Regions from separate parts of the Colwellia meonggei genome, predicted to be linked through region 1. Evidence: predicted binding sites of a transcription regulator. Region 1 holds the regulator's gene; each other region holds the start of a gene.

Region 1 (6,069 bases):
TCGAGACTTTTCGCAGCTTTTTTATTGACTTAAAAACTGGTTGAGCAGCTAGGGCTATTCTTCTTCGTCGAATTTATCGCTAAATAATTGGCAAACTTCATCTAGCGCTAATTCAGCATCTTTTCCGGATGCAATGACATTAACGACTTTCCCTTGTGCGCCGGCAAGTAGCATTAAGCCCATTATGCTGCCAGCATCTGCGCTATTATTATCAAGTTCTACTGTAATTTCTGCACTAAATCGCTGGCTTAATTGTGCTAGCTTTGTTGCTGCTCGGGCATGCAGCCCAAGCTTATTGATAATTTTTACTTGGCGGTTTATCGGCATAGACAAGGGAGTTAAGAGCTAGCTAGGGCTAAATCGCGGTGACGAGATTGCACGTCATCACGCTCTTTACGCATATTATTGGCAAGTAATTCCGCGATATAAACAGATCTGTGCTTACCACCCGTACAACCTATGGCGATAGTGACGTAACTACGATTATTACGCTCAAGGTGCGGTAACCAAGTCATCATAAAGCTGTTTATTTGCCAGATAAACTTGGTCACTATTGGTTGGCTTGCTAAGAAATCTTGCACTGGTTTATCTAAACCTGTGTAGCCTTTCAATTCTTTATCCCAATAAGGGTTAGGTAGGAAGCGAGCATCGAAAACATAATCGGCATCTTGAGGAACGCCGTGCTTGAAACCAAAAGATTCGAAAACAATAACCATTGAGCCAGATTTTTTGCCTAAAATTCTTTCTCGTACCAAATCAGCCAATTGGTGTGGTGAAAGTTGGCTGGTATTAATATATAAATGCGCGCGAGTCGCAATTGGTGCAAGTAATTGCTTTTCCAGTGCAATCGCTTGATCAAGGGCGATATTTTGTTTAATTAAAGGGTGTAAACGTCGAGTTTCACTAAACCGGCGAATGAGATCGCTATCATCAGCATCTAAATAGAGTAAGTTTAATTCAACCGCGCTGGGCAGGTAATCGATAATCTCTGGAACATCATTCGGGTCGGCGGGTAAATTACGAACATCAAGGCTAACGGCAACATTCTCGTAATCATTGATCACAGTATGGGTTAATGCGGGCAACAAATTAACCGGAATGTTATCAACACAATAATAGCCTAAATCTTCTAAGACTCTAAGTGCCACACTTTTACCTGAGCCGGAACGGCCACTGACAATGATTAATTTCACTGGTAATTAACTCGCTTGTTGGATTAATTCAAAAAGTGCTTGGTTACTTTCACATTTACGAACTTGTTTACAAAACTGTTTGTCGCGAAATATCTCGGCGATGCTTTGTAATGTACATAAATGATTTTGACACTCAGCTTCGGCAACAAATAGCGCAATAAAAATATCGACAGGTCTATGATCTATGGCATCAAAGTTTATCGCTTGTTCTGTAGTAATAACTACCGCAATTGGCTTATCAGCAGTATCTAAACGTCCGTGAGGAATTGCAATTCCGTTACCAATTCCAGTAGAGCCCATTTTTTCACGCTTAACCAAGCTCTCTAACAATTGAAAAGTATCGTGATTAGGCAATTTTTCAGAGGCCAAGCTACTTAAATATTCTAATATGCGTTTTTTACTGGAGCCCGGAGCTGCACATATAGTGCAGTCCGGTGTCAAGATGTCTTGCAACTTCATAATTACTTCAAAAACCTAATGCGAAGGGGGATATTAGTGTTTACTAATTTTGCCTTTATATTTTAATATTTGGCGGTCAAGTTTATCAATCAGTGAATCGATTGAAGCGTACATATCACTATTTTCGGCTTTGGCATGTACTTCACTACCACTTAAATGCACCGTTGATTCGGCAATTTGATTAAGCTTTTCCACCGTTAACACGACATGAACATTATTGATATGATCAAAATGTCGCTCTAGTTTTTCAAATTTTCCATTAACATAATCACGTAATGAATCGGTAACATCGACATGGTGTCCGGTAAGATTAATTTGCATATGCTTCAATCCTCTTTTTCGGGTAAATAAACCAAGCCTACAATAGGCTTTTACGTTGATTCGATGGTGGTATCGAAAGTGACTCGCGATATTTAGCTATGGTACGTCTCGCCACTTTAATACCTTGTTCTGCAAGAATATCTGCCATTTTACTATCGCTCAGTGGCTTGGCCGGTACTTCTGCAGAAACTAACTTTTTAATTAACTCACGAATGGCAGTTGATGAACACTCGCCACCATTCTCAGTACTGACATGGCTAGAAAAGAAATATTTTAATTCGAAAATGCCTCGTGGCGTGTGCATATATTTTTGTGTGGTAACACGCGAAATGGTTGATTCATGCATATCAACAGCTTCAGCAATATCGTTCAATACCATAGGACGCATGGCTTCAGGGCCATGTTCAAAAAATCCTTGTTGGCGTTGAACGATACAATTTGACACTTTTAATAGGGTATCATTACGGCTTTCGAGACTTTTTATAAACCACTTAGCTTCCTGCAGGTTTGAACGAATAAATTGCGAGTCAGTAGATGATTTCATTGAACGTGACATCGCGGCATATTGCTGGTTTACCGAAAGCTTAGGTGCAGTATCAGGATTTAGTTCAACGGTCCAACGACCATTTTTCTTTTCAACTGACACATCAGGTATAACGTATTGCTCTTCACTCTTAATAACGCTATCACCAGGGCGTGGATCAAGTGTCTGAATTAAGCGAATAACTTCACGTAATTGATCTTCTTTTAGGCGTAATTTACGCATTAATTGGCGATAGTCGCGATTACCAAGTAAATCGATATATTTACCTACCGCTAATTTACTTTCCTCTAACCAAGGTGTATCGCTTGAGAACTGGTTTAATTGAATTAGTAAACACTCCGGAATAGAGCGGGCCGCGACACCTACAGGATCAAAAACATTAATACGTTTTAAAACCACTTCAATTTCGTCAAGTTCTACGTCTTCAATGCCAACACTTTCTAAAATTTCTTCAGCTGATACTGTAAGGTAACCAGCTTCATCGACAGCTTCAATAATCGCTGTTGCAATAGCCTGGTCGGTTTCGGTAAACGGTGTAAGCTCCATTTGCCAAAGTAAGTGATCTTGAATTGAGTCTTTAGTTTCGCCTTGGTAAGTATAATCTTCTGAGGCTGGGCCTACTGCGCCGCTGCTAGCACCGGCACTAAAATTATCGTCCCAAGTGGTGTCGTTATTTAATTCTTCTGGGATATCAGTTTTTGCCATACCTTCAGCAGAACTGATTTCATCGATAGTAGGAGTAGAGTCTTCACTGCCATCTGGCGTCGCTACTTCAGTGCTTTCGCCGACACTTGCGGAAAATGCTTCTTCTAAATTATCAGGGGTATTTTCGGTAGTATTAGTTTGGTTTTCATCCATTTCAAGCAGTGGATTACTTTCAAGCGCTTCCTGAATCTCTTGCTGTAGGTCTAATGTCGACAATTGCAACAATTTAATTGCTTGTTGCAATTGCGGGGTCATGGTTAGCTGTTGCCCGATACGGAGCTGCAGAGTAGGACGCATTTAGATTTTCTTTTCCCTGTTACTATTTAACACAATGTTATTTTATTGCTAAAGCTGATTTCACTATAGCGTGAATTGTTCACCTAGGTATACATCTCTTACGTGTTGATTTGCAAGAATTTGATCCGCATCACCTTCTGCAATAAGTTCACCATGGCTAACAATATACGCATGTTCACAAACGTCTAATGTTTCGCGCACGTTATGATCAGTAATTAGAATACCAATACCACGTTCCTTTAAGTGTAGGATAATTTTTTTTATATCACCTACTGAAATTGGATCAACACCTGCAAAAGGTTCATCCAACAAGATAAATTTTGGATCAGCAGCTAATGCTCGCGCAATTTCTACTCGACGACGTTCACCACCTGACAGGCTCATACCTAAATTGTCTTTAATATGACCGATATTGAACTCTTCTAATAAGTGTTCAAGTTTTTCTTCTTTTTCAACATCAGTTAATGATTTTCGCGTTTGTAAAATGGCCATTATGTTGTCGTAGACAGATAATTTCCGAAATATTGATGCTTCTTGTGGTAAGTAGCCAATACCCTTACGAGCACGTTCATGCATTGGCAGCAAAGTTAAATCTTCTTCGTTAAGTACAATAGCTCCGCTATCATTATTGACTAAACCAACAATCATATAGAACGAGGTGGTTTTTCCTGCACCATTAGGACCAAGTAAACCAACAATTTGCCCAGCAGAAACTTTTAAACTGACATTTTTAACAACTTTTCGGCCTTTGTAAGATTTTGCTAAACCGGTTGCTGATAAGGTAGATATTGGCATTTAATTTTGCTGTTCCTTTGATTTTTTCGGTAGTTCAGGCTTACTTTTAGGCTGCAAAACTGTTTCAACAACCGTATTTTCTAAGCTTTCTGCATTAACGTATTCAGTTTCAAAGTTATAGGTGATTTTATTGCCACTTACTTCACTGCCTTCTTGTGTTAGTAAAGCGTTGCCAGAAATAATGACGATACTCTTTGCAGGTTCGTATCTAATCTCATTGGCTTGTAAATTAATTGGGCTGCCATCTTCAAGGGTTTGTTCAAAGGTAGCAGGTGAACCTTTGGCAATATAAATTTTATCTTCGCTGTCAGCTTGAGCAATAACTTGCACTAACTCGGCGTTAATAGTGAGTGTGCCTTGCGAAATAATAACATTGTCGATATAACTGAAAATTTTATTTTTTAGATCGGCAGCTTGCCGTGATGAAGAAATTTTGATTTCTTGGTCAACATCAAATTTTTCAGCATTTACTGCCGGTATTAATAATATTGCTGCAGTAATACAGGCTAAGCTAGCTTTTAGTTTTTTTGTAAATGGTTTGTACATGTTCTGTCAATGTCATCTGTGTTGAGTTTAAGTCTACAATTAATCCTGAGCCATACATAGTAAATCCTTTACCTAATATCAGAATAGTTTGTTCTGAGCTGATAATATTGCTTTTTAAATCCATTTCTAAGTTTTTTCCGTGCACTTCTTGGATCAAACTTTCCTTATCGGTGGCTATTAAGCGCACACGATTCTCTAACCGAACTCGGTTATTGTTGTATAATGTGCCCTCGTTAGCCGTAACTTGCCAAGTTGGCTTGTTATTTTTTGGATACAAAGTATAACGAGGGTATTCAAAGTGTGTGACCTCTAATTGCGCATAATGTTCCATACGTTGTGCTTCAACAACGTATGATAAGTCACCTGCTTCTTGATAAATATCGCTATTAAGGTTCTCAGCAATAAACTCTGGTTCATTACTGTTTTCAAGAATATCAGTGTCAACTTCTTTCGCGGCATACCATTCCATTAGGCCATATGTTCCTATAGCAAAAATAAAAAATGCTATGGTTGCACTGTATATTCTATTCATATGCTGGCGCCTGTGGCATTTGCTAAGGTGTTTTGACTTTGCATAATCAAATCACAAACTTCGCGTACAGCGCCAAAACCACCACGCGTGTAGGTAATATAATCACAGGTATTGATAATTGCTGGGTGGGCGTCACTAACGGCAATACTTAAGCCGACATAATTTAAACACTCAAAATCTGGCATATCATCGCCAATATAGGCGATTTCTTCAGCTGTAAGGTTTAATGATTCTGCCATTGCTTTTAATGCAGGTAGCTTATCTTCTTGCCCTTGCACTATATGTTTTACGTTTAAGGCGCTCATCCGGGTTTGAACAATATTCGATTGTCGACCGGTAATAACGCCAACGTCAACACCGCTGGCTCCTAACGCTTTAATGCCATAACCATCTTTAGTATGAAAGGCTTTTAACTCTTCACCTGCATTGCCTAAGTAAATACGTCCGTCAGAAAAAACACCATCAATATCGCAGATAAAGAGCTTAATGTTTTTTGTTTTTTGCCAAATGTTATCGGCTACCGCCCCGTATAAACTATTCAAGGTTATATCACTCCTGATTTGAGTAAGTCGTGCATATTCATGGCACCAATTGGCTGATTGTTATGATCGACTATGATTAAGCCATTAATCTTTTTATCTTCCATTATTTTTAATGCTTCAGCCGCTAACATTGTT
Region 2 (6,069 bases), 110 kb from region 1:
ACTACCTGATGAAAACTCTGAGTCTTGCGACTCATTAATTAAAGCGACTTTACGGCGATGATGTCCTTGCGGGTTTTCGGTACCATCAACAAACCCTGTTAAATCTCGACCATCTAAAAAGCGGAATGCTCTAACCTGTTCAACCAGCTCAACACTATCAGCAAGTAATTCACAAACCTTAGTGGCAACAATATGGTTGACATCACCACGGTCACTGCGAATTTCAATATAAATATCGTAATTACAAACAGGAGCGATTCGATCATCCACTGCCATTTCAGGAAATGACCTTAAATGTTTAGGGCGAGCTTTGGGATAGATTTCATCCCAGTAATTGGAGCCTATGGCGATAACACCGGCAAGGTTAGCTTCAGAAAAACGATCAGCATACTTATCAAATAATGCCGGTAAACGTGATAATGCCTGACGAATAAATGAGTTTTTCTCATCTAAAGCGTTAAATAATAAATAATATCCGTGAAGGCTCGGCTCTGCACAAACACCAAACTGCTCTCTAGCCATAAAGTTATCCGTTTATAAACATCTCAATTAATGAGGTAATTTTACACATTTTATTGACGATAACAGTAAAACTTTACGAATTATTTCAATAGGCTTACATTCTAGTTAACGTAAAAGTAGAAAAAGCACAACGCCAGCATAAATTATAAACTGGCGCGGCTTTGTTGGTTTTTTAGTTAATGCTATTTACGAATACATCTTAACCTCGGGTAAATTCCGGGTAAGCCTCCATACCACAATCGGCTTTATCAACCCCTTCATATTCCTCTTCCGAACTAACACGAATGCCCATCAATTTTTTCAGTGCAAACCAAACCACAAAACTGGTGACAAATACCCAAATAAATATCGTTGCAGCGCCAATGAGTTGTCCACTAACCGTTGAAGCATTATTCGTTACCGGCACCAGTAATAAGCCAAGCAAACCAACAACACCATGCACAGAAATAGCCCCAACAGGATCGTCAATTTTTAGTTTATCTAGTGCAATAATAGAAAACACTACAACAATACCAGCCACTACGCCAAACATCGTTGCTTGCATAGGTGTTGGTGTTGACGGCTCAGCCGTTATGGCAACCAAACCTGCCAAAGCACCATTTAATACCATAGTTAAATCAGCCTTTTTGAATAAAACTTTTGCCATAATCAAAGCAGAAACAGCGCCAGCAGCGGCAGCGGCGTTAGTATTTAGAAACACCATAGCAACCGAGTGGGAGCTTGCGATATCGCCAAGCTTCAGCACTGAGCCACCATTAAAGCCAAACCAACCCATCCACAAGATAAAAGTACCTAATGTCGCCATTGGTAGGTTGGCACCAGGAATAGCATTTACTCGACCATCAGCACCATACTTTCCTTTACGGGCACCTAATAATAAAACCCCTGCCAACGCTGCCGCAGCACCAGCCATATGAACGATACCAGAGCCAGCAAAATCAGAAAAACCTAAATCGGCTAAGTTATATAAGCCAAATACAGCATTTCCGCCCCACGTCCAACTACCTTCCATTGGATAAATTACCGCAGTTAGCACAACGGCAAACGCTAAAAATGCCCATAATTTCATGCGTTCAGCAACGGCGCCGGAGACAATCGACATCGCAGTGGCAACAAATACTACCTGAAAAAAGAAATCAGAAGCGGCAGAATAGATTGCCGAGCCAGTAAAGCCATCTTCACGAGCTGAGAAGTCTGCCAGAACTTTGGCCGGGTCAACTGTTTCAATGCCTGATAAGAATACACCACCACCATACATAATGTCGTAACCAATGAATAAATACATCATGCAAGAAATAGCGTACAAAGCGACGTTTTTCGTTAAAATTTCTGTGGTATTTTTTGCACGAACTAAACCCGCTTCAAGCATTGAAAACCCTGCCGCCATCCACATCACCAAAGCACCACAAATTAAAAAGTAAAATGTGTCCATGGCATACTGTAATTGAAAAATATTTTGTTCCATCATTTTACTCCTAAATCGCTTCTACATCTTGTTCGCCAGTACGAATACGCACGGCTTGTTCAAGGTCAAATACAAAAATCTTACCGTCACCAATTTTACCTGTATGGGCCGCCTGGGTGATTGCCTCGACAAGTCGTTGCACCACATCATCATTTACCGCAATTTCAAGTTTCACCTTCGGCAGGAAATCTACTTGGTATTCGGCACCTCGATACAGTTCGGTATGGCCTTTTTGTCGACCAAAACCTTTAACTTCACTTACGGTTAAGCCTTCAACACCAATTTCGGAAATGGCTTCTCGAACATCATCGAGTTTGAAGGGCTTTATTATTGCACTGACTAATTTCATTTATTTTAATCCTTATAATGTCTTGCATTTATGGTTATCAATCCTCGTGCCAAACAAAATAACCCTTAAAAAACAAATAATTAACATTTAACAACAAACTAACAGCGCACCATCGCAGTGCGCTATCACCATTAATTGTTAATTGCTGGTGCAGAATTAATCACCAGTAACTTTGCTAGAGACCGACTAGAAAACAAGCAATTATTTACGAAAAGTGTTTAATTAACACCGTCTTGGGTGTAGATTATTTATACAGTCTGAATGCTAAGGAATAAGCTATTGAAAAATACCGATACTTCTTCATACCAGCACTTTTTAAAAGTTGTCGATTGTCAGCATGCATGCCCTGCCCACACTCCAGTTCCTGAATACATACGTTTAATTGCCGAAAAGCGCTATACCGAAGCCTATATGATTAATTGGCAGTCAAATGTTTTTCCAGGGATTTTAGGAAGAGTATGTGATCGTCCTTGCGAACCCGCCTGTCGGCGTACGCGTGTAGAGGCTGAACCCGTTGCTATTTGTCGGCTCAAGCGCGTTGCCAGTGATTATAAAGAAGATATTTATTCCTACTTACCTTCCATTCCCCAACAAAAAAATACTAAACGTATCGCCTTAATTGGTGCGGGTCCTGCATCATTAACGGTTGCAAGAGATCTTCTTCCTTTAGGCTATGAAGTAGTGCTTTATGAGCGTGACGCTAAAGCGGGTGGCATGATGCGCAGCCAAATTCCTGCCTTTAGATTGCCGGAAACGGTGCTAGACGAAGAACTTAACTATATTCTTCAAATGGGGGTGGAGTGTCATTTTGGTGAAGAAATAACCAGTTTAGCTAAATTACTACAAGCTAAGTTTGATGCCATTTTTATCGGTACTGGCGCGCCATCAGGGCGTTGGTTAGAAATTCCAGGACATGACCTTGCTAGTGATCATATTGAGGTTGGTATCAACTGGCTAGCCAATGTTAGCTTTAAACACACAGAAGAGGCACCAAAACGTGTTGTTGTACTTGGTGGTGGTAATACCGCAATGGACTGTTGTCGAACAGCAAAACGCTTAGGTGCCAGTGAAGTCAATGTTTTAGTTCGTTCAAGCTTCGATGCCATGAAAGCATCACCTTGGGAGAAAGCAGACGCGCAGGCAGAAGGTATTACCATAACCCCAGATCATAGCCCAATAGAATATGTTATCTCAGGTGGAAAGTTTATAGGCGTTCGTTTTGAAAAGGTTGCTTCAAGCTACGACGAACACGGTAAAAGAACCTTACGCGCCACCGGAGAAACTATACTGGTAGAATGTGATTTAGTGCTTGTTGCTGTTGGGCAAGATACAGCTTTCCCTTGGATAGAACGAGATATAGGCCTCAAATTCAATAAGTGGCAACAACCAACACTCAATAAAGAAACCTTGCAATCAAGCTTGGCACAGGTGTTTTTTGGCGGTGATGCAGCATTTGGCCCAGAAAACATAATTACTGCAGTCGCTAATGGTCATCAAGCAGCCATATCAATCGACTTATTTTGCCAAGGTAAAGACACTCAACAAGACAGACCAGAAGCTGGCTTTAATTTAGTTAGCCAAAAAATGGGCATACATGATTGGAGTTATCAAAGTGGCATTAGCCATGAGCAGCGTCATCAAGTACCACATATCGCTTGGGAAGAAGCCGTAAAACAATTAAATACTGAGGTTGAATTAGGCTTTGACGAAAAACTGGCGTTAGAAGAAGCCCATCGCTGCTTAAATTGTGATGTTCATACCGTGTTTAATGAAAACACCTGTATTGAGTGTTCAGCATGTGACGATATTTGTCCAATGGACTGTATAAACTTTGTCGACGTTGATCAACACAGTGACAAGAATGCTGAACAGATCATCGACAAGCTACGTGTTAAAGAAATTAACCCTCAGCAAGAATTACTTGTTTCTCCAGCCTTAAAAACTGGCCGAATTATGATAAAAGACGAAGATGTTTGCTTACACTGCGGTTTATGTGCAGAGCGCTGTCCCACGGGCGCCTGGGATATGAAAAAACTCATGATAGATAATATTGGAGCGACAATAAAATGAGCAATACGTCTTCATCTAAGCAAGTCAATACTTGCCAAAGTATCAACGACTTTGTTGTACGCTTCGCAAATACCAATGGCACAGGTTCAGCCAGTGCCAACAACATGTTTGCTAAAGCGATTCTTCGTATGGGTATTCCGGTAAGTGCAAAAAACATTTTTCCTTCTAATATTCAAGGCATGCCTACATGGTACGAAGTACGTATCAACGAGAGTAACTTTTTAGCACGACGTGGCGGTCAATCAGAATTAGTTGTGGCAATGAACGCACAAAGCTTGTTAGAAGATATTGATAGTGTCGCCTGTGGTGGATTTTTATTATACGATTCCTCTCGAGCACTCCAAACACATGAAATCAGAGATGATATTAACTACCTCGCTATTCCTATTTCAGCAATTTGCCAAAAAGAATATCAAGATCCCAGACAACGCCAATTATTTAAAAACGTAATTTACGTTGGCGCATTGGCAGCATTACTAAACATTGAATTTGATGTTCTAAAAACACTGGTTGGGGAGCAATTTCGCGGTAAAGATAAACTAATTACACCAAATATATATGCTTTAGAATTGGGCTATCAATATGCACACCAGCACTTTCAGTGCCCCATTAGCTTAAGAGTTGAGCGCCGGGAATTAATTAATAATCGCATTATGGTTGATGGTAATACAGCAACGGCATTAGGCGCAGTTTACGGTGGTGCTACGGTTGTTGGCTGGTATCCAATCACCCCGTCAACATCAGTGGTTGAAAAGTTTGCTAGCTATTGCGCGCGGTTGCGCATTGATCCCGCGACAGGCAAAAAAAATTACGCACTCGTACAAGCTGAAGACGAACTGGCAGCAATTGGTATCGCCATTGGCGCTAGCTGGAATGGTGCCAGAGCTTTTACCGCTACCAGTGGTCCTGGTATTTCTCTAATGACAGAGTTTTTAGGGCTAGCTTATTTTGCTGAAATACCTATGGTATTAGTTAACGTGCAACGGGCTGGGCCATCTACAGGTATGCCTACACGTACACAACAATCTGATATTCTTGCCTGTGCCTATGCATCACATGGCGATACCAAGCAAGTATTATTATTTCCACAAGACCCGTTTGAATGTTTTACCTTGTCGGCGCAAGCTTTTGATCTAGCAGACCAATTACAGACACCAGTTATTATCATGAGTGATCTCGATTTAGGTATGAATGACCATTTAACTGCAGAGTTTATTTGGGATGATCAGCAAGAATATCAATTAGGTAAAGTGCTTTCAGCACAACAACTTGATGAGTTAGACGAATACGGTCGCTACCTCGATGTTGATAACGACGGCATATGTTACCGTACACTTCCAGGCACTCACCCTGATAAAGGGGCATTTTTTACCCGGGGTACTTCTCGTAACCGTTACGCAGGTTATACAGAAAAGTCAGCTGACTATGTAGAAAATATGCAACGACTCACCAAAAAGTTTAACCAAGCTGCAAAGTTAATGCCCTCACCTGAGATTAAGCAATCAAGCAAACGCGCTAAAATCGGTTTGATATTTTTTGGGACTAGTAGCCATGCAATACCAGAAGCAATACAGCAACTAAAAGATCATGGACTATCCGTTGATACGCTTCGAATTAAAGCTTTTCCTTTTTGTCATAGCATTATCGACTTTATTAATGACCA
Region 3 (6,069 bases), 370 kb from region 1:
ACGGCAAATATACCTGAAAAACATAATGGTAGGAATGTAAATGTTAAAATTGTTTGCGCTGATGAGAAGCCATGGCATTTATACGTTCCAGTTAAAATTCAAACTATAGTCCCTGTTTTAGTAACCAAAGTACGAGTTACTAAAGGCACTTTACTTGATAATTCAAACATTGAAGTTATTCTTAAAGACAGTGCAAAAATAAGAGGTGTAGTACTTGATGATACTAAAGTTGTGATCGGCGCTCGCACCAAAAGAAACCTATCCAAAGGCAGCGCTATCACCAGTAAAAACACTTGTTTTGTTTGTAAAGGGCAACCGGTGAATATTATTGCGAAATCAGCAGGCTTTGAAATAAAGTCTTCAGGAACCGCCTTACGAGATGGCAGTTTAGGCGACATTATTTCAGTAAAAAATACTAAGTCTGGTCGCACGGTGCGTGGGCAAGTTAACGCTATTAACCAAGTGGTAATTAATTTATAATAATGCTTAAGTTTTCCATTGCTTTGCCGATAAAAAGTTAGAAACCAATTACTGTTGTAAGTAGGATTTAATAATGGCGATAAATATCAATAACTTGAACAATGCTAATCAAGTAAAGCAAAAACTTGATCAGCAAGTTCAGACTAAACAACAAGTCACCGAAAGCGCAAATGCATCACAACAAGCTAAATTAGCGCCACGTGATTCAGTATCCATTACACCGCAGGCAAAGCAGTTGAGTGAATTACAGAAAAAAGCAGGTGACTCACCTGTTGTAAATCAAAAGAAAATCGACGAATTAAAAAGTGCGATAGCGTCAGGGGATTATAAAGTTAATCCTGAAAAGCTTGCCGCAAGTATTGCCAACTTTGAGTTCGATCTAGGCTAACGGCTAACCTCACCGGAGTAGAAAGTGTCTGATAAAATAACGCCGCAACAATTGGTTTCTCAACAATTATCGCAATTGACGCAATTAGAGGCGTTATTAACGACAGAAAAAGATATTTTACAGCAACAGAATCCAGACGCTTTAATCGCAATTACTTCAGAAAAAAATAACTTACTTGTTGCCATTCAAGAAATTGACAATGCCATTGGTCAAAGTTTTGAGTTTAAACAAGAGAAGTTAGCCGGTAACTTTAGTCAAGAACTTGCTGAAATAGAAAACACTTTGCTGCGTTGTAAAAAACAAAACCAAGTCAATGGTTTGATCATTCATCAATCACAATTATCGGTTGAACGCATGAGAACCTCATTACTAGAAAATCATAATAAGTCATCTATGACCTATGATAACAAAGGCAAAACCTCTGGCGGTTTAAGCAGTCTAGGTATCAAAGCGTAAATAAATTAAAGGCGCCTTCTGCTTCAAGCATTTCTGCTTAACTTTCACCTATTATTAAGCACAAAAAAACCAGCCACTGCTGGTTTCCTTTATTGCTAAACTAAATTTAGCCTTAGTAATATGAAATATCTTTAATTTCTTTTCTATTAGACGATGCCGCATATATTTCATAAACATCTTTAAAGTCTAAGCTTAGTTCTGTGGTATACGTATCACCAACTGGGTAGCTTTTAACAACTTTTGCACCGCGAATGATACCTTGTACCGATGTTCTTAATTTTTGATTATCAACAATCAAGTTCGACATGGTTGTTTTACCATCAACTGTTTGCCCATAAACTTGTTCAGCCAACTCAGCATAAGCAGCAATTTTTGAAGCATTAATTGCCATTAGCATTTTCTGAGTTTTATGTTTTGACTTTTGTAGACTAATTGGTGCCTGCCCTATCGCCGTTAATACAGGGAAACTTTCTGGTTTTACTGTTTGCCACTCAACATGTTTATCATAAAAAGATGTACAGGCAGTTAGTACAAATAAGCCAAATAAAATAACACTGCGTTTCAATAAAGTATTCATATTATGCCTTGATTCTATTAGCTAAAACTATTGCTGAATCGCCACAGCGCGGGCATCTTCAACTAACATTGCACTGTCTCGAATGATCATACCGTCTTTCATTTTGACATTTTCATTTCGATTAAAGTCATCACCTACCACCCAAGAAGGAATAAACGATTGCGCGGTAGCCACCACAACGCGTGATTGCATACCTATCATTCGAGCATTCACCAAAATACCTTCTTCTTGTTGCATCATGGTGCCTGTCACAACATAGTCAATTATCTGGCGTTCAGGCAACTCTTTCCAATCGCGGCTAAATACATAATCACCATCAGCTGTTACTCGAATATGGCCTGTTGTTTTAAAATCGATAACCACTAAGCCATGGCGCTGCATTTCATGGACAAAGCTTTCTGAAAGCTGATTACCTAACCAATTCGTTGACTCTAAGTTTTTCAAATCAACAAACGAAGCAATAGCAATTGGCGTTTTCGGATTAACAAAAGAACTGCTTTCAAGCATTTGATAAGCAAGACCTTTAACAACATCATTTATGGCATGACGTGGCAGTTCAAAACTGTCAATTTCTTGTTTGTCATGATACGAAGAGCGATAAAAGTCGTCTTTTTCACTCACCATAGAGCAGGACGCAAGTGCGGGTATTAGTATTGCTAGCAGCCAATTCTTCATTGAGCTATCCTCAATTAATGCATAAATTCATATTAATATTCGTATTAATACTAAAGCACAAATCGCGCCAATTTTTATAACATTTTAATTAGGCACAAAACATGCATATTTAAGCCTAATTACCGACCCTTGTTGAAATGAGACAACTATGCAGTTAAATGCCATTTGCCAGAGAATATGTAAACTTAGCTTGTTAAAACTTAGTGTAATAGTAATGAGCCTTACTTTATATAGTAATACGAGTGCTGCGCAGTGGTATGAATCACAAGGTGTCGCCACAATAAAAAATGACGATAGTAAGTCGGCGAAAAATAGAGCGATGCAAAACGCCCTAAAGAAAGCATTATTGGTTGCTGGGGCTTCAGTCTCTAGTGTTCAACAGGTAGTAAATGGTCTACTTACTCAAGACGAAATTAGCATTCGTGCCAGTGGCAGTGTTAACTCTTTTGAATTGATCAGTGAAAACTATACGGATGATCTCGTTACGGTAAAAATTCGCGCAGATATTTTCCCTCAAGAAAAGAAGTGTTTTGCTGCTGACTATAAAAAATCTATGCTACTAACACGCAGTAACTTACTACATAGAGAACAAGCCAATATTGGCAATATTTATCAATTAGATAAAACGATAGTGAACCAGCTTGCTAATAAAATTAAAAAAAATGGCATTTATCTCGATACAAAACTTGCGTTAAACACAAAAACAGAGTTTTCCCGCCTTAATCAAAGTTTAGCGATGGAACAATTAAAAAATCTGTCGATGTCATTAGCCAGTATGACCAATAGCCAATATATTTTATTTTCTGAAATTCAAGATATTTCCATGGCAAACGATGAAGATAATTCATGGCAATTTTGGCAAGACGATGTGTATCAGCGCCAATTTAATATTGCGATTTATATTCATGACGGTACCACTGGCGAACGAGTTTTAGATAAGCAATACCAAAGCTCAGCGCCTTGGCAATTTAACAAGCGCCAGCAAATTGATGTTTCCAGTCAGAACTTTTGGCAAAGTGAATATGGCATGCGAATTAGCCAAACTCTTGAAGATATGGTGACAGATATTGATGAAAATATGATGTGCCAACCGACACAAGGAAGGATAGTAAACGTTGTCGGCAACAATATTACCTTTAACTTAGGGAAAAGGCATGGTGTGCAAGTAGGTGATGAGTTTTCACTGCTACATTTTCAAAACTTTATCAGCGATGATAAAAAATCATACCCAGGCTTTAATGTAAGCCCGTATAAAGTGACCGTAAATGAAGTGTCTAACGATAGTGCTCGCGCAACAACAACTGAGCAGCACATTATCGACAATATACAAATCAATGATTTAGCTGTCCGCTACTAGTAAAAGAAAATCTGTAAAATTATTGTAATTACATATATTAGCCATTTATATAACTTGAATTAAGTTGCTGATATATTGGGATTACTCAAACTTATGTCCTCATAGTTTAACTGGATAAAACTGCGGCCTCCTAAGCCGCTGCTCCAGGTTCGAGTCCTGGTGGGGACGCCATAAGATCGTTAACAAAGATCATTTGCCTATTTATAACTTTCAAAGACATAAAAAAACCCCGCAATTGCGAGGTTTATATTTAACAGACAAATTAGTTTACTAACTCGCCTTTCTTTTGTTCTAATACAACGTCCTTGTCATCTGCAGCTGAGCTACTACTCAACACAGCCGATACAGCTAATATTACTACTGCAAATATTACCGTAGTCAGCTTAACTCCTCTTGACGACGACCTGTTCATTTTTCAATCCTGTTTCAGGTTATATCTTTTTATTCTTATTTGTACATACAACCAAGCTACACTATAGGATCTTAATCTTTAGATCAACAACTTAGTTTATAATTTTCAAAGCATTACTAGTCATAAACTAAAGGTAATGTTCAAAACGGACATTAAGATACGATCAACACAAGGTTTACCGCTACCAACAAATATAACTAAGAGAAAAAAAATCATAGAAAAAGGCTAATAAGATTTGCAGTCAAGGGGCACTCTAGGCGAAAATAAGCGCAAATTTCATCCTTTCAAATTTTACACTTACTGGAGTAATTATGCCGTCGCGTCAACAATTGGCCAATGCAATTCGAGTTTTAAGCATGGATGCCGTGCAAAAAGCCAAATCAGGACACCCTGGAGCCCCAATGGGCATGGCAGATATCGCTGAAGTTTTATGGCGTGATTTCTTAAAGCACAACCCAACAGATCCTAACTGGGCAGATCGCGATCGTTTTATTTTATCAAACGGTCATGGTTCAATGCTAATATACTCACTTTTGCATTTAACCGGTTATGATTTACCGATTAATGAATTACAAAACTTCCGTCAGTTACATTCAAAAACACCAGGGCATCCAGAATATGGTTATACTCCAGGTGTAGAAACAACAACAGGCCCATTAGGTGCTGGTGTTTCTAATGCTGTAGGTATGGCTATTGCTGAAAAAACCTTAGCTGCGCAATTCAACCGCGAAGGTCACAACATTGTTGATCACAACACTTATGTATTTTTAGGTGACGGTTGTTTAATGGAAGGCATCTCACATGAGGCTTGTTCATTAGCTGGTACTTTAGGTTTAGGTAAATTAATCGCCTTTTGGGATGACAATGGCATTTCAATTGATGGTGAAGTTGAAGGTTGGTTTACTGACAACACCCCTGCTCGCTTCGAGGCCTATGGTTGGCACGTGATAAGCGATGTTGATGGCCACGACAGTGCAGCGGTTGCCGCAGCTATTGAAGCGGCAAAAGCAGTTACTGATAAACCAACTATGATTTGTTGTAAAACCGTTATTGGTTTTGGCTCTCCGAACAAATCAGGTACCCATGATTGTCACGGTGCACCATTAGGTGATGAAGAAATTGCAGCAGCACGTGAATTCTTAAACTGGCCACACCCGGCATTTGATATTCCAGCTGACGTATATGCAGATTGGGATCAAAAAGATAAAGGTAACTCAGCGCAAGTAAGTTGGAATGAAAAATTTGCCGCATACCAAGCAGCACATCCAGCACTAGCTGCAGAATACGAACGTCGTGTAATTAACGGTGACTTACCAGCAGAATTCGAAGAAAAGGCAAACGCTTACATTTTAGAATGCCAAGAAAAAGCTGAAAATGTTGCTTCTCGTAAAGCATCACAAAACACCATTGAAGTTTTCGGTAAAGTATTACCTGAGCTAATGGGTGGTTCAGCTGACTTAGCAGGTTCAAACTTAACACTTTGGTCAGGTTCAAAAGGTATTCAAGACGACGCAGCCGGTAACTACATCTTCTACGGTGTACGTGAATTTGGTATGAGCGGCATTATGAACGGTATTTCATTACACGGTGGTTTTATTAACTACGGTGCAACATTTATGATGTTTATGGAATACGCACGTAATGCTGTACGTATGTCTGCTTTAATGGGTATTCAAAACATTTTTGTTTACACCCATGACTCTATTGGCCAGGGTGAAGATGGG

The links. Region 1 encodes sigma-54, which starts transcription at its own class of promoters, with help from an activator protein. Its sites were predicted from a motif close to GTTGGCACGNNNNTNGNNT; they were not measured.
Region 2: the regulator sigma-54 is predicted to act here: its motif matches at 2,372-2,390, upstream of AC27E9_RS02485 (P-II family nitrogen regulator).
Region 3: the regulator sigma-54 is predicted to act here: its motif matches at 2,665-2,683, upstream of AC27E9_RS03550 (flagella assembly protein FlgT).

Annotation. Positions count from the first base shown of each region.
Region 1 is NZ_BAAJLZ010000001.1:425,405-431,473, forward strand. Features, by position in the region: gene AC27E9_RS01955 (HPr family phosphocarrier protein) at 55-327, opposite strand; gene rapZ (RNase adapter RapZ) at 339-1,193, opposite strand; gene ptsN (PTS IIA-like nitrogen regulatory protein PtsN) at 1,200-1,652, opposite strand; gene hpf (ribosome hibernation promoting factor) at 1,686-1,973, opposite strand; gene AC27E9_RS01975 (RNA polymerase factor sigma-54) at 2,011-3,519, opposite strand; gene lptB (LPS export ABC transporter ATP-binding protein) at 3,583-4,314, opposite strand; gene lptA (lipopolysaccharide transport periplasmic protein LptA) at 4,315-4,860, opposite strand; gene lptC (LPS export ABC transporter periplasmic protein LptC) at 4,826-5,392, opposite strand; gene kdsC (3-deoxy-manno-octulosonate-8-phosphatase KdsC) at 5,389-5,940, opposite strand; gene AC27E9_RS02000 (KpsF/GutQ family sugar-phosphate isomerase) at 5,937-6,069, opposite strand, start outside.
Region 2 is NZ_BAAJLZ010000001.1:537,997-544,065, reverse strand. Features, by position in the region: gene AC27E9_RS02495 (Dyp-type peroxidase) at 1-522, opposite strand, end outside; gene AC27E9_RS02490 (ammonium transporter) at 722-1,987, opposite strand; gene AC27E9_RS02485 (P-II family nitrogen regulator) at 1,998-2,336, opposite strand; gene AC27E9_RS02480 (FAD-dependent oxidoreductase) at 2,616-4,406, shown strand; gene AC27E9_RS02475 (2-oxoacid:acceptor oxidoreductase subunit alpha) at 4,403-6,069, shown strand, end outside.
Region 3 is NZ_BAAJLZ010000001.1:795,925-801,993, reverse strand. Features, by position in the region: gene flgA (flagellar basal body P-ring formation chaperone FlgA) at 1-480, shown strand, start outside; gene flgM (flagellar biosynthesis anti-sigma factor FlgM) at 554-868, shown strand; gene AC27E9_RS03565 (flagella synthesis protein FlgN) at 893-1,324, shown strand; gene AC27E9_RS03560 (LPP20 family lipoprotein) at 1,437-1,901, opposite strand; gene AC27E9_RS03555 (FlgO family outer membrane protein) at 1,929-2,576, opposite strand; gene AC27E9_RS03550 (flagella assembly protein FlgT) at 2,791-3,933, shown strand; tRNA gene AC27E9_RS03545 (tRNA-Arg) at 4,029-4,104, shown strand; gene tkt (transketolase) at 4,657-6,069, shown strand, end outside.